2 regions of the Rhodobacter sp. JA431 genome follow, and region 2 is predicted to be linked to the other one. Evidence: riboswitches for the same ligand, from Rfam matches in the RefSeq annotation. Region 2 holds a riboswitch; the other holds the start of a gene.

Region 1 (15,033 bases), on a different contig from region 2:
AAAGGGCTCATCCAGCAACAAGAGCGGTTTGGCGCGCAACAGGCATCGGGCCAGCGCCACCCGCCCCTGCTGCCCGCCCGAAAGCGACCCCGGCTTGCGCGCCCCCATCCCCGAAAGCCCAACGCGGTCAAGCGCCTTGGCAATACGCGCATGATCGGTCGCGCTAAGCCTTGGGCGGGGCGAGATGCCGAGCCCAAGGTTTTGCGCCACGCTCAGATGCGGGAACAAGTTTTGATCTTGAAACAAGATCGACAGCGGGCGCAGGCCGGGGGCCATCGTCGTGATATCTTCACCGTCCCACAGCAAGCGGCCCGAGGTTGGGTTTAGGAACCCTGCCAGCGTGGTCAGCAGCGTGGACTTTCCCGCACCCGAAGGGCCGAGGATCGCCGTGCAGGAGCCGCGCTTGAGGGTGAGATCGGCGCGGAGCCGGAAATTGTCTTGCTCGATCAGGAGCTTATCGAGGGTCAGCATGGGCTCCGATCCGGTCGAAGAGGGCGTAAAGGCCGAAGGTGAGGGCCATCAGCAAGCAAGCGGCTCCGGCGGCCTGATCCATTCTGTAGCTGCCCATCAGACTGTAGAGCGCGAGTGGCAAGGTTTTAATCTGACCATCCGAAAAAAGCGTGATTACGCCAAGATCGCCCATCGAAAAGGCGGCGGCGATCCCCGCAGAAAAGCCTAAGGGGCGGGCAAGCCGGGGAAGCGTGAGCAGCCTTAGCCGGGCAAAGCCGGTAAGGTTCAGGCTCGCGGCGAGCCGGTCATAATCGCCCTGAAGAGTGCGGATTTCGGGGAGCAGCAGCCGCACCGCAAAGGGCAGAGAGAGCGTGGCGTTGACGATTAGCGTCACTGGCAATGCGAGCGCGGTGGGTGCAACTAAGGGCCGGACAATCAAAAACAGCCCCGTCCCCAGCACCAAAGCCGAGGCCGTAAGCGGCAGCATCGCCACCGCTTCGGCCCAGCGCGCGCGCGGCGCGGCAAGGGCAAGCGGCAGGGCCAGCGCGAGGGTGAGCGCCGTTGCGCCGATTGCGAGCAAGATTGAGGTGAGGGCCGCGTGCCAGATCGAAGCGGGAAGCGTTGGGATTTCCCCAATGCCCCGCAGCGCAATGGCAAGCAGTGGCGCCAGCAAGAACGCCGCTGCGGTCAAAAGGGCAGTGGCGTCGATCACGCGGTGCAGGCGGCCGGGGGCTAAATTCGCGGGCAAAGCGCGGTCGAGCCCCGCGCCAAAAGCGCTGGGCAAGGTGAGCCGCGATGCGATGCCAAGGGCGACCAGCGCCAGCACAATTTGCAGTGCCGAAAGCGCTGCGGCGCGGCCCAAATCGGCCTCAAACCGGAAGGCTTGATAGATTGCCACCTCCAGCGTAGAGGCGCGCGGCCCACCACCCAAGGTCAGCGCCACGGCAAAAGAGGTCAGGCAGACAAGGAAAATCGCCAAGAACGCGCCGGGCAGGATGGCGCGCAGCATCGGGCGCTCCAACTGGCGGTGGATTTGCGCAGGCGGAAGGCCAAGTGACAACGCTAGCCGCACCCGTTCAGACGGGATCGCCTGCCAGCCATGCAGCAGCATCCGCGTGGCGAGCGGCAGGTTCAAAAACACATGCGCCACCACCACGCCTTGCGGCCCGTAAAGCGAAAGCTCCGGCAAGCCGAGTGCCGTGAGCCCACTATTGACCACGCCACGGCGCCCCAAAATCGCCAAAAGCCCCATCACGGCGACGATGGTGGGCAGCAAAAACGGTGCCCCCATCAGCGCGATAAAAAGCCCGCGCCCGGGAAAGCGGCGCCGATGCAGCGCGCGCGCCACGGGCACCGCCAAGGCGCAACTGATCGCCGCCGAAAGCGTCGCTTGCCAAAGCGTGAACCGCAGTGCCTCCAGATCCGAGGGAGCCAAAGCCGAAAGCCCCCCGGCGCGGACAATCACCGCACCAAGGGGCGCCAGCACCAGCGCGGCCACCAAAGTCGCCGCCAGCGCCGCCGGGATCATTTGCCGAAATTCGCGCGCCATTCCTCAACCGCCGGGCCGCGCAACGCCTCGGCCTCTTCTTCCGAATAGAAGAAGGTGGTTTCGGGGCGCGGTAGGGTGGCAAAACCTTCGGGCAGGAAGCCCGGCTTTTCTATCACCGGATAGGACCAGTTTGCGGTGGCGATCATGCCTTGGAAAGCGTCCGACAGGATATAATCCATGAACGCCTGCGCAAGTTCGGGGTGCTTCGCCCCTTTCAGTTGGGCAGCGAGTTCCGCGTAGAAATAATGGCCTTCGGGGAAGATCGCGGCGACCTTTGTGTCATCGCCCTCGGCGATGCGGTGATAGGCGGGCGAGGTGGTGAAGCTCAGCACCATATCCGCCTCGCCTTCGGTGAAAAGCCCATAGCTTTCGGACCAATCTTGCGTGACGGTCAGCACCTTTGGGGAAAGCTTTGCCCAAGCCTCGCCCGCTTTGTCGCCATAGATGTGCTTCACCCAAAGCAGCAGCGCGAGGCCCGAGGTTGAGGCACGCGGGTCTTGAATGGCGATCTTGTAAGCATGGGCAGGGGCCGCGAGCAGGTCGGCAAAAGAGGCGGGCGGATTGGCGAGCTTGGTGCGATCATAGATGAAGGCTGTCTCCGACCAATCAAAGGGCAAGAAAACCGCATCCTCCCAAGCGACCGGCATCGTCAGGCTTGCTAGGTCTTGACCATGCGGGGCGAATAGCCCGGTCGCCCGCGCACGTGCCGAAACATCGGTGTTGAGCCCAATCACCACATCGGCTTGGGTGTTTTCCCCCTCAAGTAAGATGCGCGGCAGAACATCGCCCGCGACAAATTTCAGATCGCATTTGCAAATGGCTTCAAAGCCTTCCTCGATCTTTGGGCCCGGGCCCCATTCCGAGGTGAAATATTCGGGCGCATAAACGGTGAGCGTGGGCATATCTTCTGCAAAGGCAGGCAGCGCCGCCAAAAGACATCCCGCAAGCATCAGAGGTTTGGTCATTTCTCTCTCCAATGGCCTGACGGGCGGGGTCAGGCCGGGAGAGCCCGGCACCTTCCCTCCGCCGGTCTTAACCGGTTCAGGTTCGACGGGTTCGCGCAAGCGCATCTCAGCCCAACTGGGCACCCCGAGGTGGAATCGGAAGATAGAGGGAACCGAGCGCGGCGCAAGCGCAAAGTGGTTTGGCTCGCGGCATCCGCGGATGCTCGGGACATTTGCACTAGGTCGAGAGCGGATCAGGCTGTGAGACGCCCGCCCAAAAGGTGGCGCAACGCGCGCCGCCGTAAGATCGGTTGCGCGGGCGGCCCATAGGCCGGTTCGATCGGTGCCAGCCCCAGCAGCCCCGCCGCAAGATCGGGGCGCAGGCGTAAAAGCCCCGCTTTGTCGGCAGGCGAAAGCGCGGCAAAGGCCATCGGGCCGGGCCAGAGGCTTTCGCTCCACACCCCTTCCGCACAGATCAGCGCATGGGTGGGCAAAAGCAGATGGTGATAAGATATGGCGCGGTTCGGCTGGAGCACACGCGCCAGATGGGGCGCAAATTCCGCCAGATGTTTGGCGCGCAAAAGCTGAGGAGTGCCGCCAATCTCCGCCAAAACCGCATGTTGGGCCGACACCCGCAAAGGTCGCGTATTCCCAAGCGCGTTGGCAAGAATCTCCACCGGGCGCAGCGCAACGCGGTTCGCGAGCGTGAGGGGTGCGATTGTTCGCCCTGCGGCCCATAGAACGGGTTGCGCGCCGTGGTCGCGAGTCAGCACCAAATCCCCCGGCCTCAAGCTTTCCACCTTGCGCGGCCCGGAGGGCGTGGCGATCTGCGTTCCCGCGACAAAGCAGGGAATGCCCATCGCATGCAGGCTGGAAGCGGAACTAATAGAGGCAGGTGCGACACCCGTCAGTAGCAATTGCTCGCCCGAGGGGAAGGTCAGGAGCGCATTGCCCGAGCCATCATCGGTCACAACCACGTCAAAGGCGCGGACCGTACCGCCCGTGCCGGTGCCGCCGGTGAGCGCGGAGGTATCCAATTGGTCGGTGGTTGGCCCGCTGCCAAGGCCCGTAAGGTCAAAATCGGTGACGGTATCGACCCCGTCGCCCGAGGTCATCGAGATCGTATCGGCCCCGGTCCCGGTGGTGATTGTATCATTGCCCAGCCCGCCGGTCAGGCTATCGGCAAAATTCGATCCGGTGAAAACATCATCGCCCGCACCGCCATCGACCGACACGCCCGATCCGGCGCCAGAGGCATTAAAGGTATCATCGTAATCGGTGCCGGTGATCGATTCGACATTGTTGAAACTGCCCGAACCGGTCGTGGCGTCAAAATCATAGCTCCCAGAGGTGACGCCCGACCAAGTGACGGTGACCCCTTGCGTGCTGGAACTGAACTCAATCGTGTCAGTCTCGGTGCCGCCATCGATATTGTCGAAATCGTCGGCATCGCTGATCAGGAACAGGTCGTCGCCCGCCCCGCCCGTTAGGTTGTCGCTGCCCGCGCCGCCTGAAAGCGTATCAGCACCGTCATCGCCCCAGATCTGATCATCGCCACTGCCGCCGGTGAGGCTGTCGTCCCCCGTGCCGCCATAGATCGCATCATTCTCTGTGCCGCCATCAATGGTGTCATTGCCCGCACCACCATCAATCGTGTCGTTGCCTGCACCCCCGTCGATGCTGTCATCGCCATCGCCGCCGTAAAGCGAATCCGCCAAGTTCCCACCAAGGATCGTCTGGCTGCTGTCTGGGTCGGTCGTCGGGTCGGAAATCGCCGAATAGCTGGGCCAAACGGCGGAACTGGTGCCTTCCACATAATCTGTGATCTGGAAGGTGACACCGGGGGGCAGTTCGGCATCGGCAATCAGCCCAATCCGCGAGCCACCGCTATCCCCCGTCCAGACATCCCAAACATGGACGGTTGAGCCATCGGGCAGGGTGAAGGTGGCTTCCCAGCCGATCCGGATCGTGCCGGAGTAAAGCGTGCTGCCCAGCGCATCGGTAACGGTGGCGGTTTGCTGCGTCGCATCTTGGATCGACCCGCTGCCACCCGAAAGCGTTGTGTCATCATCGGTGACGGTGAAGGTGATCGCATCGGTTGCGGCGTCAAAATCCGGGCTAATGCGGAACGTCGCGCCCACATTGGGCGCGCCACTCACCGGCACGTAATCGGTGAAATTGTAGCCCGTGAACGTATAGGTCGTCACCCAAGACCCCTGTGAAGTGCATGCCCCGCACGTTTCTGGATCGCTCAAAATCTCCAAAACTTGGTGAAGTCAAAAGGGTAAATGCTTTGTATTTTTGAGGTATTTGAAGCGCTTGAGGGTGAGGCTTGACGTTTAAGATGCGCTCACAACGCCACAAGCGCCCGAAATGACCCCAAGGCGCAAACGTCTAGACCAAGAGAGTTTGGGGTACGGGGCAGGACTATGCCATCGGCTGTAAGTTGGTTGTGTTGGGTTGCCCTCTCACACATCCAACTCTTCAACGAACCGGGCGTTTTCGGTAATATACTGGAACCGCAGTTCCGGTTTTTTGCCCATCAGCCGTTCCACCAGATCATCGGTTTCGCCCGCGAATTCGTCGTCAATCGTGACGCGGATCAGCTTGCGGGTGGCGGGGTTCATCGTCGTGTCTTTCAGGTCTTTGGCGTCCATCTCGCCCAGACCTTTGAAGCGTTGCACATCGATTTTGCCTTTGCCGCCAAGGCCTTTCTTGAGCCATTTCTCTTTTTCGGCCTCGTCGGCCACATAAATCCGCTTCGCGCCTTGGGTCAGGCGGTAAAGTGGCGGGCAGGCGAGGTAGAGGTGCCCTTTGTCGATCAGCGGGCGCATTTGGGTGAAGAAAAAGGTCATCAACAGGCTGGCGATGTGCGCGCCATCCACGTCCGCATCGGTCATGATGATGACCTTGTCATAGCGCAGATCGTCGACGCGGAACTTTGTGCCGAGCCCCACGCCAAGCGCTTGCGCAAGATCGTTGATCTCTTGGTTTTGGCCGAGTTTCGAACTTGCCGCGCCGAGCACGTTGAGGATCTTACCGCGCAGCGGCAAGAGCGCCTGATTGGTCCGGTCGCGCGCCATTTTGGCCGAGCCGCCAGCCGAGTCGCCTTCGACGATGAAAAGCTCGGTGCCCGAACGGTTCGTGGCCGAGCAATCCACCAGCTTGCCGGGCAGGCGCAGCTTTTTGGTGGCGGATTTGCGCGAGGTTTCCTTTTCCGCGCGCCGCCGCAGCCGTTCCTCGGCGCGCAGCACCAGAAAATCCAAGATCGCGCCAGCCGATTTCGGGTCCGCCGCGAGCCAGTTGTCAAAGTGGTCACGCACGGCGCTTTCGACCCATTTTGCGGCCTCTTCGGTCGAAAGCCGATCTTTGGTTTGCCCGACGAACGAGGGTTCACGGATGAAGATTGAAATCAGCGCGCAGCCGCCCGTCAGCATATCTTCGCGGGTGATTTGCGCGGCTTTTTTGTTGTTGGAAAGCTCGCCGTAAGCGCGGATGCCTTTCAAAATCGCGGCCCAGAAGCCCGTTTCATGGGTGCCGCCCTCGGGCGTAGGCACGGTGTTACAATAGGAATGGATGAACCCGTCGCGCACCGGGGTCCAGTTAATCGCCCATTCCACGGAGCCGGGCACGCCAAACTTTTCCTCAAAGCTCACCCGCCCCGCAAAGGGTTTGTCGGAATAGGTGGAGGCCCCGGTGAGCGTTTCGCCCAAAAAGTCTGCCAAGCCATTGGGGAAGTGGAAGGTCGCCTCCGTCGGCGTGTCGCCATCGGGGATCGCCGTTTTCCAACGGATTTCAACGCCCGAAAACAGATACGCCTTCGAGCGCGCCATCTTGAAAAGCCGCGCGGGCTTCAGTGTCAGCGAGCCAAAAATCTGCTCATCGGGGTGGAAGGTCACGGTGGTGCCGCGCCGGTTCGGGGCCGCGCCCAGCTTTTCCACCGGGCCTTGCGGCACACCACGCGAGAAGCGCTGTTCAAAAAGCTCGCGGTTGCGCGCGACCTGCACCACCATAATGTCAGAGAGAGCGTTCACCACCGATGAGCCCACCCCGTTCAACCCGCCCGAGGTCGAATAGGCTTTGTTGGAGAATTTGCCGCCCGCGTGCAGCGTGCACAAAATCACCTCAAGCGCGGATTTGCCGGGGAATTTGGGGTGCGGGTCGACCGGAATCCCCCGGCCATTGTCGCGCACCGTCACAGAGCCATCTTCGTTCATCTCTAGCTCGATGCGGTTGGCGTGGCCCGCCACGGCCTCATCCATCGCGTTATCGAGGATTTCCGCCACCATGTGATGCAACGCGCGTTCATCGGTGCCGCCGATATACATGCCGGGGCGTTTGCGCACCGGTTCGAGCCCTTCGAGCACCTCAATCGAGGAGGCGTCATAGGTTTCGGTCGGGGACGAAGAGAGAAGATCGCCGGCCATGCTGCTCGCTTTCTTTGGTGGTGGTGAACAAAACAGATACCGCAGCTTGGGGGGGCGGGGCAAGCACAGGTGGTGGTGCAGGCCCCGGCACAACCTTTGCCATTCTGTCGTATCAATGCCATAAGCTGCCTGCGCGCTGGGGCTTAAGCCCTGCGCCATACTTCCGAAAGGCCACCCATGACCCGTATCATCCGCTCGCTCGACGAAATTTCTGATCGTTATGACGCTGTCTTTTGCGATTTGTGGGGCTGCCTTCACAACGGCGTGCGCCCGTTTCCGGCGGCGGTTGAGGCACTGACCACGTTCCGCGCGCGCGGTGGTGCGGTGATGTTGCTGACCAACGCACCGCGTCCGGCAAAATTCGTGGGGGAGCAGCTGGATCGGATGGGCGTGCCGCGCGCTGTATATGATGGGATCGTATCTTCGGGCGACGCCGCGCAAGATGCGATGTTTGCGGGCGCGGTGGGGCAAAAGGTTTGGCATTTGGGGCCGTCGAAGGATGATGGTTTCTTTGAAGAAGTTCCTGCCGCTTGGGCGGGCCGCGCCATGATCGAGCGAGTCGATTTTGACGAGGCCGAAGGGATCGTTTGCACCGGTCCCTTCGATGAAGTGAACGAGGTGCCCGAAGATTATCGCGCCCGGTTCTTGGCGGCGAAAACGCGCGGTCTGCCGATGCTCTGTGCCAACCCCGATGTTGTCGTCGATATGGGCGATAAACGGATTTACTGCGCCGGGGCCTTGGCCGCGCTTTATGAGGAGATGGGCGGCAAGACGCTTTACTTCGGCAAACCGCATCCGCCGATCTATGATCTGGCGCGCCGCCGCCTGACGGAACTGCGCGAGGTGGATGACAGCCGCATTTTGGCGATTGGCGATGGTATCAACACCGATGTGGCTGGCGCGATGGGCGAGGGGATCGACGTTCTCTTCATCACCGGCGGGCTTGCGGCAGAGCAGTTTGGTCCCGATCAGGAAAACCCCGATCCGGATCTGTTGGGGGGGTGGCTCGGGGCGCGTCAGCAAGACCCGCAATATACGGTCGGCAAGCTGCGCTGAGATCTTTCGAGAAACTATATTGCGTCAAGGCTTTTTCTTGCGTTCTTAAATTGCGCTGCGCTTGCATGGTGGCTGCCGCCGTGTTATGCCGCAGTGCAACATGAACTCAGGCCCGGAGCGCCCCATGACCGACACGATCCAACGTGGCACGATCAGCATCGACCAACTTGAAGTCGGCATGAGCCGCTCGCTGACCAAAGAAATCACCGACCGCGATATCGAGCTTTTTGCCGAGGTTTCGACCGATCATAACCCGGTGCATTTGGACGAAGACTTCGCCAAGGGCACTATGTTCAAAGGCCGTATCGCGCATGGCATGCTGTCGGCGGGTCTCATCTCGGCGGTGATTGGCGAGCAACTGCCCGGCCATGGCACGATCTATATGGGCCAATCGCTGAAGTTCCGCGCTCCGGTGCGCCCGGGCGATGTGGTGACCGCCGAAGTCACAGTGGCCGCGATTGACCTGGTCAAGCGCCGCGTGACCCTTGAAACCCGCTGCCGCGTGGGCGATACGGTGGTCATCGATGGTGAGGCGCAGGTTCTGGCGCCCGCTGCCAAGAGCTAACGACACGGCCGGCGGCCTCGCCGGAGGCGGGGACGGATGCATAGTTATACCCACTGGACGGGCCTAGGGGCCGAGGCGCGCGGCGCCTCGGTGGCGATGGGCAATTTCGACGGGGTGCATCTGGGCCACCAGTCGGTGATCGACCTTGCGCGCACCGAGGCCCCTTTGGGGATCATCACCTTTGAGCCGCATCCGCGCGAGGTCTTTGCCCCCGATGCACCTGCCTTCCGGCTGATGAACGCCGAGGCCCGCAGCCACCGGCTGGAAAAACTGGGCGTCGAGCGGCTGTTTGAGCTGCCCTTCAACAAAGAACTGGCGGGGATGGAGCCCGAAGCCTTTGCCCGTGAAGTGCTGGCCGAGGGTTTGGGCGTTTCGCATGTGACCGTGGGCGGCGATTTCCGCTTTGGCAAGCGCCGCGCGGCGGGCACGGCGGAACTGATCGAACTGGGTCACCGCTACGGTTACGAGGTGACGGTCGCGCCGCTTTTGCACATTGATGGGGTGGAAGTGTCTTCCACCAATATCCGCCGCGCGTTGAGCGAAGGCCGCCCCGAAGATGCCGCGAAAATGCTGGGCCACCTGCACAGGATCGAAGGTGCGGTGCTGCATGGCGACAAACGTGGCAAGGGGCTGGGCTTCCCCACCGCCAATATGTCGGTCTCTGGCCTGCATCTGCCCAAGCTTGGGGTCTATGCCGTCAAAGTGGATGTGCTGACCGGCCCGCAGGCGGGCAGCTACCACGGGGCCGCGAGCCTTGGGGTGCGCCCGATGTTTGGCGAAAACACCCCGAATCTGGAGACTTTCATCTTCGATTTCGATGGCGATCTTTACGATCAGCACCTTTCTGTGGCGCTGGTGGCCTATTTGCGCCCGGAAATGAAGTTCGATGGGCTCGAGGGCTTGATGAAACAGATGGCACAAGATTGCGATCAGGCGCGGAAAATCCTCGCCAACGTCTGAGCCCCCTTTCCAATCTGCTTCGGTTTTGTCAGGTTGCGCGCAATGACCACTCTGCGCCCCAAATTCTGGACCTTGCCGCTCACCGCCTTGCGCCCCGCTGAATGGGAAGCGCTTTGTGATGGCTGTGGCAAATGCTGTCTCAACAAGCTCGAATATGAAGACACGGGCGAATTGGAGTTCACCCGTGTGGCGTGTAAGCTGCTCGATGGCGACACCTGCCGTTGCATGAGCTACCCCAACCGCCACGATTACGTGCCCGAATGTGTGCGGCTGACGCCAAAATCGCTCAAGAAAAGCGTCTATTGGATGCCCGTCACCTGTGCCTATCGGCTGCGGTGGGAGGGCAAGCCCCTGCCGGAGTGGCACTATCTGATCTCTGGTTCGACCGAGACGGTGCATGAAACGGGGCATTCGGTGCGCGGCTGGACGGTGTCCGAGGCCGAAGTGCCCGAGGATGACTGGCAAGACTACGTGATCGAGGATCTGTGATGCATTTCGCTTCCGACAATACCGCAGGCGTTGCGCCTGCGATCATGGCTGCGCTTTCGGCGGCCAATGCGGGCCATGTGGCCTCTTACGGGGCGGATGCACAAAGCAAAGCGGTGGTCACGCGCCTACGCGAGATTTTTGAAGCGCCAGAGGCGGCGGTGTATCTGGTGCCCACCGGCACGGCGGCGAATGCGCTTTCTTGTGCGGCGCTCACCCAGCCGTGGGGCGCGATTTTTTGCCATCGCAACGCCCATATCGAAGAAGACGAATGCGGCGCGCCCGAGTTTTACACCGGCGGCTCCAAGCTCGTGTTGGTCGATGGGGCCGATGCGAAAATGGACCCGCAAGCCCTGCGCCGCACGATCGCCCACACCGGGCGCGGGGGCATTCACAATGTTCAGCGCGGCATGGTCTCGATCACCAATGCGACCGAGGCGGGCGCGATTTACACGCCCAAAGAGGTCGCCGCGCTTTGCGCCGTGGCGCAAGAGTTCAAGCTGCCTGTGCATATGGATGGCGCGCGTTTTGCCAACGCTTTGGTCAGTGCGGGCTGCACACCGGCCGAGATGACGTGGAAAGCGGGCATCGAGGCGCTAAGTTTTGGTGGCACCAAAAACGGCTGCATGGGCGTGGAAGCGGTGATCTTGTTCGACCCCAAACGCGCGTGGGAGTTTGAACTGCGCCGCAAACGGGGCGGGCATCTGTTTTCCAAGCATCGCTTCTTGGCCGCGCAAATGGCGGGCTATCTGGAGGGCGATCTGTGGCTGGATCTGGCGCGCCACGCCAATGCGATGGCGGCAAAGCTCTCGGCTGGTATCTCCGCAGTTCCCGGCGCGCATCTGTTGCACCCGACGCAAGCGAATGAGGTTTTTGCGGCCTTCCCGCGCTCGGCGCACCGCCAACTTCATGCGGCGGGGGCAGCCTATTACCTGTGGCCCTTTGATCAGTCTTTGGAAGGCGAGGCGTCCGAGCCGCTTTCGGCGCGCATGGTGACAAGCTGGGCCACGACGGAAGAAGAGATCGCCACCTTTCTATCGCATCTGAAATAGGGCTTAGGGCAGGGCGAGCCGCTTGGCCGCCGAACCTCGGCTTGGCACCATGAAAAAGGCTCGGATCATCATGACCCGAGCCTTGCGCGATTTGGCAGTGCCTGTCCAGCCTTAGACGGTGGAGTAGAGCCCCTCGTAGATCGGCACCAAAGTGTCCGTCTCGAAGAGCGAACTGACCGAGGTGCCCGACCACGTGTTCAAGATCGCTTGGGCAAACATCGGCGCGGTAGGCACGATGCGGATATTAGGGGCGTTTTTCACCGCCTCGGTGGGCTCGATGGAATCGGTGATCACCAGCGATTTCATCACGGAGTTGGTGACGCGCTCAACCGCCGGGCCCGACATCACGCCGTGGGTGATGTAGGAATGCACCTCGGTCGCACCCGCTTCAATCAGCACTTCGGCGGCTTTGCACAAGGTGCCTGCAGTGTCACAAAGGTCATCAACGATGATACATTTCTTGCCGGTTACTTCGCCGATCACCGTCATGCCGGCGACTTCGCCCGCCTTTTCGCGGCGTTTGTCGACGATGGCGAGCGGCGCGCCGATGCGCTTGGCCAGTTCGCGCGCCCGCGCCACGCCGCCCACGTCGGGGGAGATCACCATCACATCGTCCAGCTGGCCTTTGAAATGGTGCAAGATGTCGAGCGCAAAGACCGGGGCGGCGTAAAGGTTATCCACCGGAATATCGAAGAAGCCTTGGATCTGCGTCGCGTGCAGATCAAGCGTCAGCACCCGGTCCACGCCCGCTTCGGTCAGCAGGTTTGCCACCAGCTTCGCCGAGATCGGCGTGCGCGCCTTGGCGCGGCGGTCTTGGCGGGCATAGCCGAAATAGGGGATGACAGCGGTGATGCGATCGGCCGAGGAGCGCTTGAGCGCATCGGTCATGATCAGCAGTTCCATCAGGTTATCGTTCGCCGGGTTCGAGGTCGGCTGGATGATATACATGTCTTCGCCGCGGACGTTCTCATAGACCTCGACAAAGATCTCTTGGTCATTGAACCGTTCCACGCGGGCATCGACCAAGCCGACAGACATGCCGCGATGCATGGACATCCGCCGGGCAATGGCTTGGGCGAGCGGGCGGTTGGCATTGCCGGAAATGAGCTTCGGTTCGGTCATCGCGGGCATCTATAGTCCTTTCTGGGGCGCCGGCGGAGAGGAGGGCACGGATTCGCCGGATTGCGCCTGCCTTATCACCGGGCTAGCCTGCCCGCAAACCTTGCACGACCGAGGAGCGATACTATGGCGCAGATTGATTACTTTTTCTCGGTGTTCAGCCCTTGGACCTACCTTGCGGGGGACCGTTTGGAGCAAATCGCCGCCAAACACGGGGCGACGATCACCTATAAACCGCTTGATCTGCTCACCCTCTTTGATCGCACGGGCGGCGTGCGGCCTGCGGCGCGCCACCCAAGCCGGATGGACTATCGGATGCAGGAACTTGAGCGCTGGTCAAAGCATCTGGATATGGAGATGAACTTCAAGCCGGTGGGCTATCCGCCCAACGGGGCGCCGGGCTCTTATGCGGTGATTGCCGCCCAAGCTGCGGGCGGTGGCGATTTGGGCGCTTTGGTGCGGGGTATTGCCCGCGCGGTCTGGGTCGAAGACCGCAACATCGGCGAAGATGATGTGCTGCGCGAAAAGCTGGAAGAGGCCGGGTTTGACCCGAACCTTGTCACCACCGGGCTTTTTACGGGCGCAATGGCTTATGAGCGCAATTTGGAAGAGGCGGTGGAGCGCGGGGTCTTTGGCTCGCCCTTCTACATTGTGGCCGAAACCGATCAGCGCTTTTGGGGGCAAGATCGGCTCGATTTCCTTGACGCGCATCTGGGCGCGCTTTGATGGCGCGCGCAACGCGGCTTGGCCACGAGATCAATTGGCAAGAAATCGGGCAGGGGGAGCGTCCGGCGCTTGCCATCCACTGCACTTTGGGGGCGGCGAGCCTTTGGGGGCCGGTACTTGATCCGCTGGCCGATGTGCTGACGACGACGGTGTTTGACCAACCCGGCCACGGGCACTCCGGTCCTTGGGAGGCGGCGGGGGCAGAACCCGGCGCCTATCAACGGCTGGTGACGCAACTGGCGGCGGGGTTCATCACCCGGCCTGTCGATCTGATCGGCCATAGTTTCGGCGCTTCGGTCGCGCTGCGTATCGCGGTGGGCGCGCCCGAGGCGGTGCGCTCGCTCACGCTGATTGAGCCTGTTCTCTTTAAATCGGTGGAGGGCAGCGCCGAATGGCGCGACCTGCGCGCCAGTCAGGACAATTTTGAAGCGATGATTGATGGGGGCGATTATGAAACCGCCGCCAAGGGCTTCATGCGCGATTGGGGGGCGGGTGTGCCGTGGGAGGCGTTACCGGAGCATCAGCGCGCGCGCTTTTGCGCGCAAATGCCGATGGTGCGCAACATCTCAAGCGCCAACTTTGAAGATCCGGGGCAGATTTGGCGCGCCGATGGGATTGAGGGGATCGACGCGCCGGTGATGCTGATCCACGGCGACCAAAGTCCGCCGATTGTTGCCAAAGTCTGCGCCGCGATTGCCGAGCGTTTGGCGGATGTGGGCACCGCTTGCATTCCAGGCGGCGGGCATATGCTGCCCGTCACCCATGCGCCGCAGGTCACCGACCTGCTCGCGATGAACCTAGAGCGCAGCTAGGGGCGGGGCAAAGCCCCGCTCCGCCGTTAGAGCACGCGGTTCACATGGCCCATTTTGCGGCCCGGCTTGGCGTCGGCTTTGCCGTAAAGGTGGATTTGCGTGTTCTTCGCTTTGGCGAATTCGGGCACGCGGTCCACATCATCGCCAATCAGGTTGAGCATTTCGACATCGGCATAGCGCCCGCCGTCGCCCAAGGGCCAGCCCGCAATGGCGCGGATATGTTGCTCAAACTGGTCAACCGCGCAGCCCGCTTGCGTCCAGTGACCCGAATTGTGCACGCGCGGCGCGATTTCATTGACGATCAGCCCTTCGGGCGTCACGAACAACTCCACCCCCAGCACACCCACGTAATCAAGCGCGTTGAGAATGCGCGCCGCAATCAGCACCGCATCCGAGCGTAGATTGGGCGAGATGCGGGCAGGTACGGTGGTGGTGTGCAAGATGCCCGATTTATGCACGTTCTCGCCGGGGTCATAGCAGGCAACCGCGCCATCAAGGCCGCGGGCGGCAATCACCGAAATCTCGGCCGAGAAGTTCACGAACCCTTCAAGCACCGCCGCGGCACCGCCCATCGCAGCCAAAGCTTCGGGGGCATCGGCCTCCGACATGATCCGGGCTTGGCCTTTGCCATCATAGCCAAGGCGCGTGGTTTTCAGGATCGAGGGCGCGCCGATTTGCGCCAGCGCGGCTTCAAGCGTGGCGGCGTCATCCACCTGCGCCCAAGGCGCGGTGGTCAGGCCGATTTCATTGAGGAAGCTCTTTTCCAAGATCCGGTCTTGGCTGATCGCAAGCGCGCGCCGCCCAGGACGGATCGGGCGCAGGCTTTCCAAAAGATCCAGCGCCGAGGTCGGGATGTTCTCGAACTCATAGGTGATGACATCCACCCC
Region 2 (15,033 bases):
CGCAATCGGTCGATGACATCCGCAACATGCAAGGGCCGATCATTCGCTTCTCCAAACCGCTTTATCAAAACATCAAAGCGATCAAGAGCTTCCTTTTCACCCGCATGTATCGCGCGCCCACCGTGGTGGTGGAACGCAAACGGGTGACGGGGATGGTCAATGCGCTCTTCCCGCTGTTTTTGGAGCGCCCCGAGCTGCTGCCAGATGATTGGCAAGAAGATGTGGCGAAGGCACTGGCCAAAGGCAATGAAGAAGGCCGAACCGAGATTGCCCGCGTGGTGCTGGATTACGTCGCCGGCATGACGGATCGGTTCGCGATTCAGGAATACACGCGGCTGGTGGAAAGCGCCTAAATCCCGCCAGCGAAAGGCGCGTCCGAAAACCGCGCCTTTCTCAAGCCAGGGATGGCAAGTCTTGCGGCGGCAGCGTGACAGGGTCCAGCACCGCAACCTCAAAGGTCGCGTCGCGCGCAAGTCTTTCCAGTTCGCTCATCAACGCACGCAGTTGCGCATCTTCGCAATGCAGGGCGGTGAAAACCTCGTCAAGATCGGCGCTGCCGCCCCGGATCACATCCAGAACGCCGAGGTCGCGCATCACCTCCAACTCGCAAGCGGCGATCCGGTCGAGCAGGCGACGGCGATGGCGCTGATCCAGCCACGGCAACTGCTGAACATGCAAGCGCAATTGTTCACAAAGGTCTTTTGCGCGCGCTTGCACCTGTTCAACCATGGAAAAGCGCGGCGTCAGATAAAGCGCACTGTGGCGGCGCAAAAGCGCATGCGCCGTTTCCAGCATCCGCGACAATCGCAGGAGGTATTCACTCCGCTCCGCCGGATTGCGATCAAACTGTGTCTCAAATTCATGCAAAAGTGCCAAAACGCGCGGCGGCAAGGCTTCTGGATCGGATTCCGCGAGACACAACATCACATCAACATCCGCTCGCCGAATACTTTCGCTCAACAAACAGGCATGAACCAAATCCCGTAACGCCTTAAGCATAAATCTGTCACCCTAAACAGTACCGCGTCGCGTGCACCAATACACAGAAGCGCCATGAATAAAATAAGGCGATATGACGCCCCTTTAATTGGCCCCACTCTTGCACGGTCTAAATATAGAAAATAAGGCAGTCAGGAAAAATTTCCGTGACGCCTTGCCCTACTGCATCATTTCCTTCGTCGCGCTCAGCTTCACGCCTTCATAGTCGCGGGTCACGCGGTCGATGTCCCATTGCAGGCGGGTCAAGAAGACAATGTCGCCATCATGGTCATGGGCGATGTGCTGCTTGTTCACGTTGACGAGCTTTTCGACCAGATCCTTTGGCCCCTGCACCCAGCGCGCCGAGGTGAATTGCGAAGGCTCAAACCGCACCGGGATGCCGTATTCGATCTCGATCCGGCTGGCGAGCACGTCAAATTGCAGCGCGCCGACCACACCGACAATGAAGCCCGAGCCAATTGCGGGCTTGAAGACCTTGGCCGCGCCTTCTTCGGCGAATTGCATCAGCGCCTTTTCAAGATGCTTGCCCTTCATCGGGTCGGTCGAGCGGACCGATTGCAAGAGCTCCGGGGCAAAGGACGGGATGCCGGTGAAGCGCAGCTTCTCGCCCTCGGTCAGCGCGTCGCCGATGCGCAATTGCCCGTGGTTCGGGATGCCGATGATATCGCCGGCCCATGCCTCTTCAGCCAATTCGCGGTCCGCAGCCAAAAACAGCACCGGGTTGGAAACGGCCATTGGTTTGCCGGTGCGTACATGCATCACCTTCATGCCACGGGTAAAATGGCCCGAAGCAAGGCGCACAAAAGCCACCCGGTCGCGGTGCTTGGGGTCCATATTCGCCTGCACTTTAAAGACGAAGCCGGTGACCTTTTTCTCCTCCGCCGAAATCTGGCGTTCGGCGGCGCGTTGCGGCTGCGGCTCGGGGCCATATTCCCCCATGCCGTCCATCAATTCCTTCACGCCAAAGCTGTTGATCGCCGAACCAAACCAGATCGGCGTCAGATGCCCTTCAAGGAAGCTTTGCCGGTCGAATTTGGGCAGCAACTCACGCGCCATTTCCAACTCTTCGCGCAATTGCGCGAGTTGTTCGGCGGGCACATGCTCAGCCAGTTTGGGGTCGTCCAACCCCTCGATCTTGATGCTTTCGGCGACCTTGTTGCGGTCCGCCCGGTCCATCAATTCAAGACGGTCGTGCAAAATATCGTAGCAGCCCAGAAAGTCACGCCCCTGCCCGATCGGCCAGCTGGCGGGCGCCACATCAATGGCGAGGTTTTCTTGGATCTCGTCGATGATCTCGAACGTGTCGCGGCTTTCGCGGTCCATCTTGTTACAGAAGGTCAAGATCGGCAGATCGCGCAGACGGCAGACCTCAAACAGCTTCCGCGTCTGGCTTTCCACCCCTTTCGCCCCGTCAATCACCATGATCGCGGCATCAACGGCGGTGAGCGTACGATAGGTGTCTTCGGAAAAGTCGCTGTGGCCGGGGGTGTCGACAAGGTTGAAGCGATAGTTGCGGAACTCAAAGCTCATCGCCGAGGCGGAAACCGAGATACCCCGGTCTTGTTCGAGCTTCATAAAGTCCGAGCGCGTGCGCCGCGCCTCGCCTTTGGCCCGCACCTGACCCGCCATTTGGATCGCGCCCCCGAAAAGCAGGAACTTTTCGGTCAGCGTGGTCTTGCCTGCGTCGGGGTGCGAGATGATCGCGAAGGTCCGACGGCGGGCGATTTCGGGCGGGAGGACGGGTGCGTTGCTCATGGCGCGCCTTTACCGCAAGGCCGCGCGCGGGGCAATGGGGCCGATTCTCGCAAAAGCTGTCACAATTGGGCCTTTGCCTTGATCCGCGTCATAGTGCGGGAAACGACTCGCGCTAAGATTGAAAGATGCTGCCTAAGGGGCAGTGCTCCGCAGGCAGCGCTTCAGGAGGAGGCAAAGCCATGCAAGACGACGACTATCGCGAATACGGTGGGCTGGGCGTGATGCAGGAGGATACCGCCAAGCGCCAAAACGTCAAAGATGCCGAACGTAAGGGCCGTGAACGCCGGGAGGGCTATCAAAACGGCAAGGGCGGCATGCCAAGCGATGACGGCTATGGCCACATGAGCCCAGAAGAAAAGGCCGCCTATAAGAAAGGCTATCGCGGCGATTGAGCCGCTGCGCGAGATTGGGCGCATCCTGGCAGACGGGATGCGCCCCGTTTGAGGGAGGAGACCATGACAAGCCGTTCGCCTGACCGCGAATTACCTTTTGGCAAGTTTGAGGAACACACCTGCCCCTATTGCGGGGCCCCGCTGATTTACCGCAAGGATTTCCGCGACCATCTCACCTTGAAAGTCTGCTGCCATCAGGCCGAGGGGAAAGACCCTTGGCCCTACCCCTATCCGCGTGGGTTTGATGGGCCGGGCGCGGATGACGAGGCGTTTGAGCCCCGCCACGACCACGAGCGCGCCTAGCTCGGCAAAGGCACCGCCCCTGACGCGCGCCCCGCAATTTGCGAGGCCTTGAGGGAATGCGAATCGCTCTTTGTGCGCGCGTTGTGCGCAGCACGGGGCGTCGCTTTGCGCGACGGCCCCCTTTAAACCTTCGCGATGATTGTATTTTTGCCCCCGGGCGCGAATGTCGCGCGCGGGATTGACGCGTGCGAAAAAGGCCTATTGATCCCGATCATAGATTTATTCACACTTATGGCTCAAACTGAGACAGGTTAGCCCTGCGTGCTTGGAGGAACACGTTGTGGCGTTTGGATGCGGGGCGCATGCTCACGCATCCGTGAAAGGAGTGCGCCATGGGAAGGGCTCAGACGACCACTGTCACTGCCGCCACTGCGGCCCGTGAAACCGTATTATGCCCCTATTGCGGGGTGCCCTTATTCTCCGCCCGAGACCGTGCCGATCATCTCGACAGCCGCGCCTGCTGCTTGGAGAACCGCAGCTGGGATTGCGCTGATCTGACCGATCCGCATGATCGCTGCTGCCGCACCAACACGCCCACCCGCCGTTCGACCCCGCGCCGCGCCTTCTAAGCCGCCGCGCACTTCCCTTCTGCGGCCCCGCCCCCTATCAAGGGGCAAAGGGAGGCCCGCATGAAGATCGCCAGCTTCAACATCAACGGTATCAAAGCGCGCGCTGAGGCCCTTCCGGCGTGGCTGAAAGCGGCCGAGCCCGATGTGGTGGCGCTCCAAGAGATCAAATCCACTGATGAGGCCTTCCCGCATGAGGTGCTGGATGGGCTGGGCTATCAAATCGTCACCCATGGGCAAAAGGGCTTCAACGGCGTCGCCCTTCTGAGCCGCTTCCCGCTTGAAGATGTGGTCTGTGGCCTGCCCGGTGACGATGAGGATGTGCAAGCCCGCTGGATTGAGGCCACCGTTGTGGGCGACCGCGCGGTGCGGATTTGCGGGCTTTACCTGCCCAATGGCAACCCCGCGCCGGGGCCGAAATATGACTACAAGCTGGCGTGGATGGCGCGGATGCGCGCGCGGGTGCAAACCCTGCTCGCCACTGAAGAACCGCTTGTATTCTTGGGCGATTACAACGTCATTCCGCAAGATGAAGATGCCGCCAAGCCCGAGGCGTGGCGCGAAGATGCGCTGGCCTTGCCGCAGACCCGTGCAGCCTTTCGGCGGCTCTTGCATCTGGGGCTGACCGATGCGTTTCGCACCCGTGTGGCAGGGCCGGGGCATTACACCTTTTGGGATTACCAAGCGGGCGCATGGCAGCGCAACAATGGCATCCGTATCGACCATCTGCTGCTGAGCCCGCAAGCGGCGGACCTTCTGCGCGAAGTCGGCATTGATAAAGAGGTGCGCGGGGGCGAGAAACCCTCTGACCATGTGCCGATCTGGATTGATCTGAACGCCTGATCACATCCCAAAACGGCGCAAGATGCGGCTGGTGGCAAGGTTCAAAACCAGCGTCATCGCGACGATCACAAGAAGGGCCGCAAACATCAATTCGGTGCGCATCCGGGCATTGGCCATCAGCATCAGATAGCCAAGGCCCTTGGAGGCGCCGACCCATTCGCCAATCACCGCGCCGGTGGGCGCATAGGTCACCGCAATGCGCAGCCCCGCCCCAAGCTGCGGCAGCGCGTGCGGCAGCCGCAGCCACCACAGCGCACGCAGCGGATGCGCCTTGGTGATGCGGGCCAGATCGCGCACCGGTTCGGGCGTGGCGCAAAGCCCGTCATAAAGGCCTGAGGCGACGGGGAAGACCACCAACAGCACCACCATCGCCACCTTTGGCCCCGCGCCATAGCCGAGCCAAAGCGTGAGGATAGGGGCGAGCACAAAGACCGGCAGCGCTTGGCTGGCACTGAGCAACGGCCCGCAAAGCTTTGAAAGAAAATCCGAAAGCGCCATAGAAAGCGCAAGGCTGACACCAAGGGCAAGGCCCAGCACCAAGCCCACCATGACCTCGCTCAGCGTGACCAATGCATGGGGAGCAATCAGCCCGACCTCCGCCCAGAGGGTGCGAACGACAGCCAGCGGCGCGGGCAGAATAAAGGGCGCCACAAGGCCAAAGCTGGTGAGCACCTGCCACGCGATCAGCGGCAGCAAAACGGGCCACACCCGGCTCATGCCACCGCCCCCCGCATCTGCCCCACCAAAGCCGCCGCCGCGCGGGCAAGCGCCGGGTCGCCCAAATCCACCGGATGCGGGCCAGCAAGCGCGGGCAATTCCTCCAGCCGACCGGCGCGCACCAGTAAAATCCGGTCGCCCAGACGCAAAGCCTCTTGCGGGTCATGCGTCACCATCACCACGGCGCGGCCCGCCAGCCGCGCATGGGCGAGGTCATGCATCATCGCACGGGTGGGAACGTCGAGCGCGGAAAACGGCTCATCGAGCGCCACCAGCGGCGCGTCTTCGGCCAGCGTGCGGGCAAGCGCAAGCCGCTGCCGCTCGCCGCCAGAAAGGTCCGCCGGGTAAGCCGCCCCGCGCCCGGCCAGCCCCACCGCGGCCAAAAGTGCCTTCGCCCGCACCGGGGGCAGGCTTTCGCCGCGCAACCGCGCCATCAGCCGCAAGTTCCCCAAGACACTAAGCCTCGGCTGCAACAGATCGCTTTGCGCCATCCAGCCAATCAGCGCGGGCGCGTGACGGGTGCCCTCAAGCCGCGCCGCTGTGGGCAGGCCCGCCAAAAGCCGCAAAAGCGTCGATTTTCCCGCGCCAGAGGCCCCAAGGAGGCAGGTCCAGCCCCGATCAAGGCGCAGGTCAAGCGCCTCGACCAAAACCCGGTCCCCCAGCATCACCCGGCCTTGCAGCCCCGCAAGGCTCATTGCGCGATCGCCTCCACCGCAGGGGCCGCCGCAATCAAACCGCTGTCCGCCAGAAAGGCCCCAAACGCAGCATAGCGTTCAGCATCGAGCGCCACGGGATCGCGCGCAAAATGCGGCCAGCTATCTTCCCAGGCTTTGGCATTCAGCGGGTCGTCAAGTTCAGACGCGTGGGTTTTGAAATCCGCCCAGCCCTGCGCTGGATCGGCGGCAATCTCTTGCGCGGCGCGCGCGGTGGCGGCCAAAAACCGGCTGATGCGCGCATCTCCCGCCAGATCAGCGCGCGCGACATAGATCAGCTCATCATAGGGCGGCACGCCGTTTTCCTCGGGCAAGAAGCAGCGCCCTTCATGCCCGGCTGCCGCCATTTGATGCAGTTCAAAATTGCGAAACGCGCCCGAAACGGCCTCGACCTGCCCCGCGACGAGCGCCGGCGTCAGCGCGAAATTGACGTTGATCTGCGTGGTCTGCGCCGGGTCGACACCATTGAACCGCAACATCCGGTGCAGCAAAGCCTCTTCAATGCCAGCGAGCGAAAAGCCAATGCTGCGGCCCTTCAAATCGGCCATGCTTTGCACCGGCCCCGCCGCATCGATCATCACGCAATAAAGCGGGCTATTGATCAGCGTGCCGACGCGTTTGAGGGTGAGCCCCACATCATGCGCCAGATAAAGCTGCGGCTGGTAGCTCACCGCGATATCCACCTGCCCGGCGGCGGCCATTTTGGGCGGGTCGGCTGGGTCTGCGGGCGGGATAATCGTCACATCCAGCCCAGCCTCAGCAAAATAGCCCCGCGCGTTCGCCACGATGATCGGCCCATGATCGGGGTTCACGAACCAATCTAGCATCACGGTCAGCGGCTCATTCGCTCGTGCCGGAAGCGCCGCACACAGGGCCAGCGCAAAGATTAAAACGTTTTTCATATCAGCCTCTTGCAGCAAAGAAATGATCTAGCGGGCCATGGCCGTGGCCCACTGAGAGCCCATCAGCCGCACAAATCGCGCGGTGGGTATAGGCGCGCGCGGCGCGGGCGGCGGTGATCAGCGTGGGCGCGCGCACAAGCTGGGTGGCGAGCGCTGAAGACAGCGTGCAGCCCGTGCCGTGGGTGTTGGCGGTGGGCAGGCGCAAGCCCTCGATCCATGTCTCGCCAGAGCCATCAAGCAGCAAATCCGGGCTCGCCTCGCCGCCCAGATGCCCGCCCTTGAGGTAAACCGCCCGCGCCCCCATCACCCGCAGCCCGCGCGCCTGATCGCGCATTTCGGACCGGCTTTGCGCGACCGCACAGCCCAAAAGATCCGCTGCCTCGGGCAGGTTCGGCGTGATCACCGTGGCGCGCGGTAACATCACTTCGCGCAGCGCGGTCACGGCCTCTGCCGCCAAGAGCCTGTCCCCGCCTTTGGCCACCATCACCGGGTCCAGCACGACGGGAACGCTGAGCCCCTTGATCGCCTCAGCCACGGCGGAGATCAGCTCTGCCGTGCCGAGCATGCCGATTTTCACCGCATCAATGCGGATATCTTCGCGGATCGCAGCGATTTGCGCCGCGACCATTTCGGGGCGCACCAAATCCACCGCGCGCACGCCTTGGGTATTTTGCGCGGTGAGTGCGGTCAGCGCGGCCATCGCGTAGCCGCCATTGGCCGAAATCGCCTTTATATCGGCCTGAACGCCCGCGCCGCCCGAGGGGTCCGAGCCCGCGATGGAAAGAATATTGGGGATCATCACAGGCTCCATTCTTGCAAAAGGGCTTGGGTCGCGGCTTGCGGGTCGGGCGCGCGGGTGACGGCAGAAACCACCGCCATCCCCGCCACCTCTGTCGCTTTAAGCGCGGGGATATCCGCCAACCCCAGCCCGCCGATTGCGTAGCAAGGCACCGAAACGGCGCGGGCGATCTGCGCCAGCCCATCAAAGCCAATCGGGGCGGCGGCATCGGGCTTGGTGGCAGTGGCGCGCAAAGGCCCCGCGCCGATGTAATCCACCCCCGGCGGCAGCGCGCGCGCCTGATCGAGCGTTTCGATAGAAAGCCCCAAGATCATATCCGGGCCGATTTGGGCGCGAATTGCTTGCACATCCCCATCGCCCTGCCCGATGTGCAGCCCGTCTGCCCCGGCGGCGATGGCGACCTCGACCCGGTCATTGATCACAAGCGTCGCGCCCAAAGCGCGCATCTCGGGCAAAAGCTGGCGGGCAAGCGCCAACAGATCTGCATCCGACGCGGTCTTGTCGCGCAACTGCACCCAAGCGGCCCCACCAAGTGCGGCGGCGCGGGCTTGGGTGGCCAGATCTAAGGGCGCTCCGGGGTCGGTGATCACATAAATCGGCCCGCTCATAGCATTTGCACCTTTGCGCCCGTGGTAAGCTCCTCGGGTGTGAGTGCGGCAAGCGCATCAAGAAACGCGGGTTGAAAGCTGCCCGGCCCCTGCGCCTTGGCGCCCGCCTGCTCCCCGGCAAGCCCGTAATAAGCAAGCGCCGCCACCGTCGCCTCAAACGCGGGCTGGCCAGCCAAAAACGCGCCAATCACCCCGTTCAGCGAACACCCAAAAGCGGTGACGCGGGGCATCAGCGCATGGCCGTTTGCCACCCGCGCCGCCCGTTTGGGCGAGGTCACAAAGTCAACCGGGCCAGAGACCGCGACCACACCGCCAGTGCGGGTCGCGAGGTCCCGCGCGGCGGCCTCTGCGGCAGCGACGCCATCGCCCGCATCCACCCCACGCGCCTGCCCGCCCTGCCCGGCCAGCGCCAAAATTTCCGACGCATTGCCCCGGATCACCGTGGGCTTGAGCGCGAGCAACCCCGCGCACAGCTCTTGCCGGAACGCGGTGGCCCCAACCCCCACCGGGTCCAGCACCCAAGGCCGCGTGTGCAGCGCCATCACCTTGGCTGCGCGCAACATTCCGGCCGCCCAAGCGCCATCAGCCGTGCCGATATTGACCGTAAGCACCGGGGCGAGCGCAGCGAACTCTTCCACCTCTTCGAGCGCATGCACCATCGCGGGCGAGGCCCCAATCGCCAATTGCACATTCGCCATCACATTCATCGCCACGAAATTGGTGATGTTATGAACAAGCGGTGCCGTGGCCCGCATTTGGGCAAGGTGCTGCCCCCAATCTTGATGTTCGCTTTGTGCCATTTTGGTCTCCACAGACGCAGGAGACCGAACCGGCAGCGCAGCGCAAAAGGCCGCAAGCCGGTTTGCGGACTCCCTACGCCAGCATGATCTGGTTCAGGTTCAAAGGGTGCTTCTCAGCCCGGTCGCCCGGACGCCCCTGTCGCGGTGCCCACTATGCACGGCGCGCAAGGCTTGTCCAGCGGCAGAAAACAGGCTACGCGCCGGGGCTGCTTGCTCGGGAGGCTTTCATGGACCACACGCTCGCCATCGACTTTGGCACGTCAAACTCTGCCGTTGCGGTCTGGGAGGCGGGCGCGGCGCGCCGCATCGCGCTGGAACCGGGCGGCGATGTTCTGCCCACGGCGGTGTTCTTTCCCGACGATAAGAGCGCGATGCAAATTGGTTCTGCCGCCGCGACCGCGCTGATTGAGGGCGAAGAGGGCCGCTATATGCGGGCGCTGAAATCGGTGCTGGGCACGCGGCTTTTTCATGAATCGCGGCTTGTGGGCGGCAAGCGGCGCACGCTGGCGCAGGTGGTGACCGAATTTCTGGTCGCGCTGAAAAAACGCGCCGAGGCGGAAACCGGGCGCTCTTTCACCCGCGCGCTTTCGGGTCGCCCGGTGCATTTTCACGCCGACCCCGCCCGCGATGCGCAAGCCGAGGAAGATCTGCGCGCCTGTTACCTTGCGGCGGGTTTTGAAGAGGTGCGCTTTCGCTTTGAGCCCGAGGCCGCAGCGCTCGCCAATCCCGCCCTGCCCGAAGGTCAACTGGGGCTGATCGTCGATATTGGCGGTGGGACCTCTGACTTTTCGCTGTTTCGTAGCGCGCCCGAAGGCGTGGAAATTGTGGCCAGCCACGGCATCCGGCTCGGCGGCACCGATTTTGACCGGGCGATCTCGCTCGACCATGCGATGGTGCATCTTGGTCAAGGCGGGCAATTGCGGCGCGAATTTGGCCCTGAGCTTCTGCCGATGCCCGCGGATATTTTTGTCGATCTGGCGACTTGGGCGAAGATCCCGTTCCTATACACCCGCGAAACGCGCAGCGCCGTGGCGAAGATGGTGAAGCTGGCCGTGGATGCCCGCGCCGTGGGGCGGCTTGCGACCGTGTTGGAAGATGAGTTGGGCCATGATCTGGCCTTTGCGGTGGAGCGCGGCAAGATCGAGGCGAATGCGGGCAAGCCCGGCGCGATGATCCGCATGGGTAAGATTGAGCGCGGGCTTTATGCCGATATCAGCGCCGCTTCGATGGCCGAAGCGCTTTCGCGCCCACGCGCGCAACTGGCCGAGGCTTTGCGCGACACGCTCACCCTTGGCGGGGTGACGCCTGATCAAGTCGGCGCGGTCATCCTCGTCGGCGGCTCAAGCCTGATGGGGCTGGTGGGGGAAGAAGCGCAAGCGCTCTGCCCCGCCGCCACACTTGAAAGTGGGGCCGCCTTTACGGCAGTGATTGATGGGCTTGCGCGCGCGATTGCGGAAGGTTGAGGGCCAAGCGGCCCCCAAACCGACTTAGATCTCGGTCGTCACGTCGTAGCCATGCACCCAGTCGTAGCGGTTGAGCACTTGGCCCGGCGCAATCAGCGAAGCCGCGCGCAAGGCCGCATGGCCCAAAGTGCGCTGGAAGCCCGACAGGTGATAGTTGCGCGCGTTTTGGTTCGCGGCTTCGACAATCGCCTTGCAGCGCCCCGCGCGCATGGATTGATAAACGCCCAAGGCCACCTCATCGCTGTCATGCTTTGAAAGCGCCTGCGCCAAAACCCAAGCATCTTCCAGCGCCATCACCGCGCCTTGCGCGAGGAACGGCAGCGTTGGGTGCGCCGCATCGCCCAAAATCACCGCGCCCCGGCCTTGCCAGACCCGCGCGACCGGGTGACGAAACAGCCCCCAGAGCCATGGCTCTTTGATCGCCTCAAGCCAGTCTTGCACCTGCGGGCAGAATTCCTCGAACGCCGCAAGCATCGTCAGCGGGTCGTCGCGCATGTTCCAGCTTTCTTCGACCCAGCGCCAGCGCTCTTCCACCGCCACGATGTTGCGCAAACCGCGCCCAAGCGGATAGGTCACAAGGTGCTTGCCTGCCCCCAAGAACACTTGCGCGGTTCTGGGTTCATCATCCGTGCTGGGCACCAAAGCGCGCCACGCCACCTGATGCGTGAAGAACGGGCGCGACTCGCCATTGAGCGCGCGGCGCACCCGCGAATGCAGCCCATCCGCGCCAATCAGCAGATCAGGTTCTAGCGTTTCGCCGCGTGCGGTGAGCAGTTTCGGCTTGCCCGAGGCCAGATCGACATCTTCGATCTTGCAGCCAAGTTTGATCTCTACGCCCGCTTCGCGCGCGCCTTGAGCCAAAATTTCAATCAATCGCGCACGGTGCACGAAGCGATATTCCGCCCCCGGCCGCAACTTCGCCAGATCCATGCGGATCACCCGGCTGCCGGTTTCGCCATCCAGCAGTTCCACCGCCTCGCAGCGCGGCCCGGTGGTTTCCAGCGCATCGCCAAGCCCCAAAGCGCGCAACACTTTGGCGCCGTTGGGCGAGACCTGAATGCCAGCGCCCACTTCGCGGATCGCATCGGCTTGTTCCAAAACGGTGACTTGCGCGCCGCGCAAAGCCAAGGCCCGCGCCACGGCGAGCCCGGCGATCCCCGCCCCCATCACTGTTACGCGTCGTCCGATCAGCACCGCCCGCGCCCTCCCAAATGCAAACACCGGCACCTTGCGGGCACCGGTGAGACCTGTCTGCAATTCGTGTTGCCGTATCAGGCCCTCACCCGGGCCCGTTGGTCCGGCTTCAGTCGTCGCGATGCACGCGCTCGCGGCGCTCGTGCTTTTCTTGTGCTTCGAGCGTCATCGTGGCGATCGGCCGAGCATCGAGACGTCTCAGAGAGATAGGCTCTCCGGTCATTTCGCAATAGCCATATTCGCCATTATCGATGCGGCGCAATGCCGCGTCGATCTTGGTGACCAACTTACGTTGGCGGTCGCGGGTGCGCAATTCAAGCGCCCGGTCGGTCTCTTCCGAGGCGCGATCGGCCAGATCAGGCACGTTGCGCGCCGACTCGGCCAAGCCATCCAGCGTTTCTTGTGATTGCTCCAGAAGCTCGGCTTTCCACGCCTGCAACTTGCGGCGGAAATACTCAAGCTGGCGGTCATTCATAAACGGCTCGTCTTCCGCCGGCCGGTAATCGTCGGGAAGGAATGTTTCGGCTTTCATCGCTTCACTCAATTTTTTGCCCTCGGTCGTAGGGGGCGTCACCCCCCCGGCGCCGCTTGGCCGCTCCCATACCCCAGACGAGGCGGGTTGTCACGCCCCCATTGCCGTCAGTTGTGCAAGCGCGGCATGATTTCTGCATTGCCCAGAAAGCGAGCAGACGCCGAACGCTTGCGCCATTTTCAAGGCGCGGCTAGGCTTTGCGCTCATTCTTCAGGAGGCGCCCGTGCAGACCGGTTCCGTGCAATTTTCCTCGACCGACAGCTATGTTGCGCCCCCCGATCTGGTGGTGGCGGTGAATGCGGCCGTGGCGCTGGAACGGCCACTTTTGGTCAAGGGCGAACCAGGCACCGGCAAGACGGAACTGGCGCGGCAAGTGGCACAAGCGCTCGGCCTGCCGATGCTCGAATGGGCGATCAAATCCACTACCAAAGCGCAGCAAGGGCTTTACGAATATGATGCCGTCTCGCGGCTGCGCGACAGCCAGTTGGGCGATGCGCGCGTCAATGATGTAAAGAACTACATCCGCAAGGGAAAGCTGTGGCAAGCCTTTGAAGCCACAGGCAAAGTGGTGCTGTTGATCGACGAGATCGACAAGGCCGATATCGAGTTTCCGAACGATCTGTTGCAAGAACTCGATAAGATGGAATTCCACGTCTACGAGACCGGCGAAACCATCCGCGCGGTGCATCGCCCGATCGTGATCATCACCTCAAACAACGAAAAAGAACTGCCCGACGCGTTTTTGCGGCGCTGCTTTTTCCACTACATCCGCTTCCCGGATGCCGAGACCCTGCGCGCGATTGTGGGTGTGCATTTCCCCGGCATCAAAGAGGCGCTGTTGAGCGCGGCGCTGACCCAGTTTTACGAAATCCGCGAGACGCCGGGACTAAAGAAAAAGCCCTCCACCTCAGAAGTTTTGGATTGGCTGAAACTGCTTTTGGCCGAGGATTTGGGGCCCGAAGATCTCAAAGCTGATCCGGCCAATATGCTGCCCAAGCTGCATGGCGCGCTTTTGAAAAACGAACAAGACGTGCAGCTTTTTGAACGGCTCGCCTTCATGGCCCGCCGCCAAGGACGCTAAGCCAAGCACAGGGCTCGGCGAACGATTTTGGGCGCGCAGCCTCCCCAAACGCTGCGCTTCACATGCAAAGATGCCGCAAAGCCGCGGCACGCTGTCGCAGCGGGGCTTTGCCTTCGCCGCGCCCTGCCCTAGAACGAGGGGGCAAACGGGGAGTGCGGCGATGTCGGACGATGCATTGGTGATTTTCACGCCTTCGGGCAAGCGCGGTCGCGTGGCGAAAGGCACGCCGGTTTTGGCGGCAGCGCGCGCTTTGGGGGTAGACCTTGATTCCGTCTGCGGCGGGCGCGGTATTTGCTCGAAATGCCAAGTCGCGCCGGGCTATGGCGAGTTCCCCAAACACGGGCTGCATGTGGGCGAAGATGCGCTGAGCCCGATCAACGCCGTCGAGGCGCGCTATGACCGTATTCGCGGCTTGAAAGAAGGGCGGCGGCTCGGCTGCCAGGCCTGCATCCAAGGCGATATAGTGATTGACGTCCCCCCCGAGAGCCAAGTGCACCGTCAGGTGATCCGCAAAAGCGCCTCGGAACGGGTGATGGAGATGGACCCGGCCACGCGCACCCTGTTCATCGAAGTGCCCGAACCCTCGATGCATGAACCGAAGGGCGATTTTGAGCGGCTTTCTGAGGCACTTGCGGCGCAATTTGGTCTGACGGGCTTGCAAGCCGGTCTGCCGGTTTTGGCACAACTGCAAAAGGTGCTGCGCAAGGGTCATTGGCAAATCAGCGCGGCAGTGAACGAGGCCGGCAATGGCACCCCGCCGCGGCTTGTCGCGGTTTATCCGGGCCTGCGCGAGGCGGCGCTTTACGGGCTGGCGATTGATTTGGGCTCCACCACGATCGCGGGGCATTTGGTGGCGCTGGATGATGGGCGGGTGCTCGCCTCTTCGGGGCTAATGAACCCGCAAATCCGCTTCGGCGAAGACCTGATGAGCCGCGTTTCCTATGCGATGATGAACGAAGGCGGCGCGGAAGAAATGACCCGTGCCGTGCAAGAGGCCATGGGAAGCCTAGCCGAGACACTCGCCACCGAAGCGGGCGTGGAGCGTGGCGATATTGTGGAAGCGGTCGTGGTTTGTAACCCGGTCATGCACCATTTGCTCTTGGGCATTGATCCGGTCGAGCTTGGCCAAGCGCCCTTTGCGCTGGCCACCAATGAGGCGCTCGATCTGCACGCCGCCGATATTGGACTTGCCCCCCTCGCTCCCGGCGCGCGCGCCTATATTTTACCGCTGATCGCGGGCCATGTCGGGGCCGATTGCGCCGCCGTGGCTTTGTGCGAAGCGCCCGAGGCGCGCGAGGATTTGTCGCTGATTGTCGATGTGGGCACCAATGCCGAAATTCTGCTCGGCAACAAAGAGCGCGTGCTG

The links. Region 2 has a riboswitch for thiamine pyrophosphate ahead of thiM (hydroxyethylthiazole kinase). Riboswitches for the same ligand answer to the same signal wherever they lie in the genome.
Region 1: another riboswitch for thiamine pyrophosphate. It lies ahead of CRO18_RS01550 (thiamine ABC transporter substrate binding subunit); the one in region 2 lies ahead of thiM (hydroxyethylthiazole kinase).

What each region holds. Positions count from the first base shown of each region.
Region 1 is NZ_OBMP01000001.1:363,456-378,488, reverse strand. Features, by position in the region: gene CRO18_RS01560 (ATP-binding cassette domain-containing protein) at 1-471, opposite strand, end outside; gene CRO18_RS01555 (ABC transporter permease subunit) at 455-1,999, opposite strand; gene CRO18_RS01550 (thiamine ABC transporter substrate binding subunit) at 1,975-2,964, opposite strand; TPP riboswitch at 3,001-3,101, opposite strand; gene CRO18_RS01545 (Hint domain-containing protein) at 3,198-5,150, opposite strand; gene parE (DNA topoisomerase IV subunit B) at 5,412-7,370, opposite strand; gene CRO18_RS01535 (TIGR01459 family HAD-type hydrolase) at 7,548-8,426, shown strand; gene CRO18_RS01530 (MaoC family dehydratase) at 8,551-8,991, shown strand; gene CRO18_RS01525 (bifunctional riboflavin kinase/FAD synthetase) at 9,028-9,951, shown strand; gene CRO18_RS01520 (YcgN family cysteine cluster protein) at 9,994-10,440, shown strand; gene CRO18_RS01515 (low specificity L-threonine aldolase) at 10,440-11,489, shown strand; gene CRO18_RS01510 (ribose-phosphate pyrophosphokinase) at 11,601-12,620, opposite strand; gene CRO18_RS01505 (2-hydroxychromene-2-carboxylate isomerase) at 12,735-13,334, shown strand; gene CRO18_RS01500 (alpha/beta fold hydrolase) at 13,334-14,146, shown strand; gene CRO18_RS01495 (5-(carboxyamino)imidazole ribonucleotide synthase) at 14,173-15,033, opposite strand, start outside.
Region 2 is NZ_OBMP01000002.1:502,016-517,048, forward strand. Features, by position in the region: gene CRO18_RS06105 (deoxyguanosinetriphosphate triphosphohydrolase) at 1-353, shown strand, start outside; gene CRO18_RS06110 (hypothetical protein) at 394-924, opposite strand; gene CRO18_RS06115 (peptide chain release factor 3) at 1,159-2,754, opposite strand; gene CRO18_RS06120 (hypothetical protein) at 2,934-3,146, shown strand; gene CRO18_RS06125 (hypothetical protein) at 3,210-3,449, shown strand; gene CRO18_RS18580 (hypothetical protein) at 3,782-4,018, shown strand; gene xth (exodeoxyribonuclease III) at 4,079-4,858, shown strand; gene CRO18_RS06135 (ABC transporter permease) at 4,859-5,575, opposite strand; gene CRO18_RS06140 (ATP-binding cassette domain-containing protein) at 5,572-6,270, opposite strand; gene CRO18_RS06145 (ABC transporter substrate-binding protein) at 6,267-7,190, opposite strand; gene thiD (bifunctional hydroxymethylpyrimidine kinase/phosphomethylpyrimidine kinase) at 7,192-7,989, opposite strand; gene thiE (thiamine phosphate synthase) at 7,989-8,597, opposite strand; gene thiM (hydroxyethylthiazole kinase) at 8,594-9,397, opposite strand; TPP riboswitch at 9,450-9,545, opposite strand; gene CRO18_RS06165 (Hsp70 family protein) at 9,625-10,860, shown strand; gene CRO18_RS06170 (FAD-dependent monooxygenase) at 10,885-12,027, opposite strand; gene dksA (RNA polymerase-binding protein DksA) at 12,164-12,586, opposite strand; gene CRO18_RS06180 (MoxR family ATPase) at 12,825-13,667, shown strand; gene CRO18_RS06185 (ASKHA domain-containing protein) at 13,828-15,033, shown strand, end outside.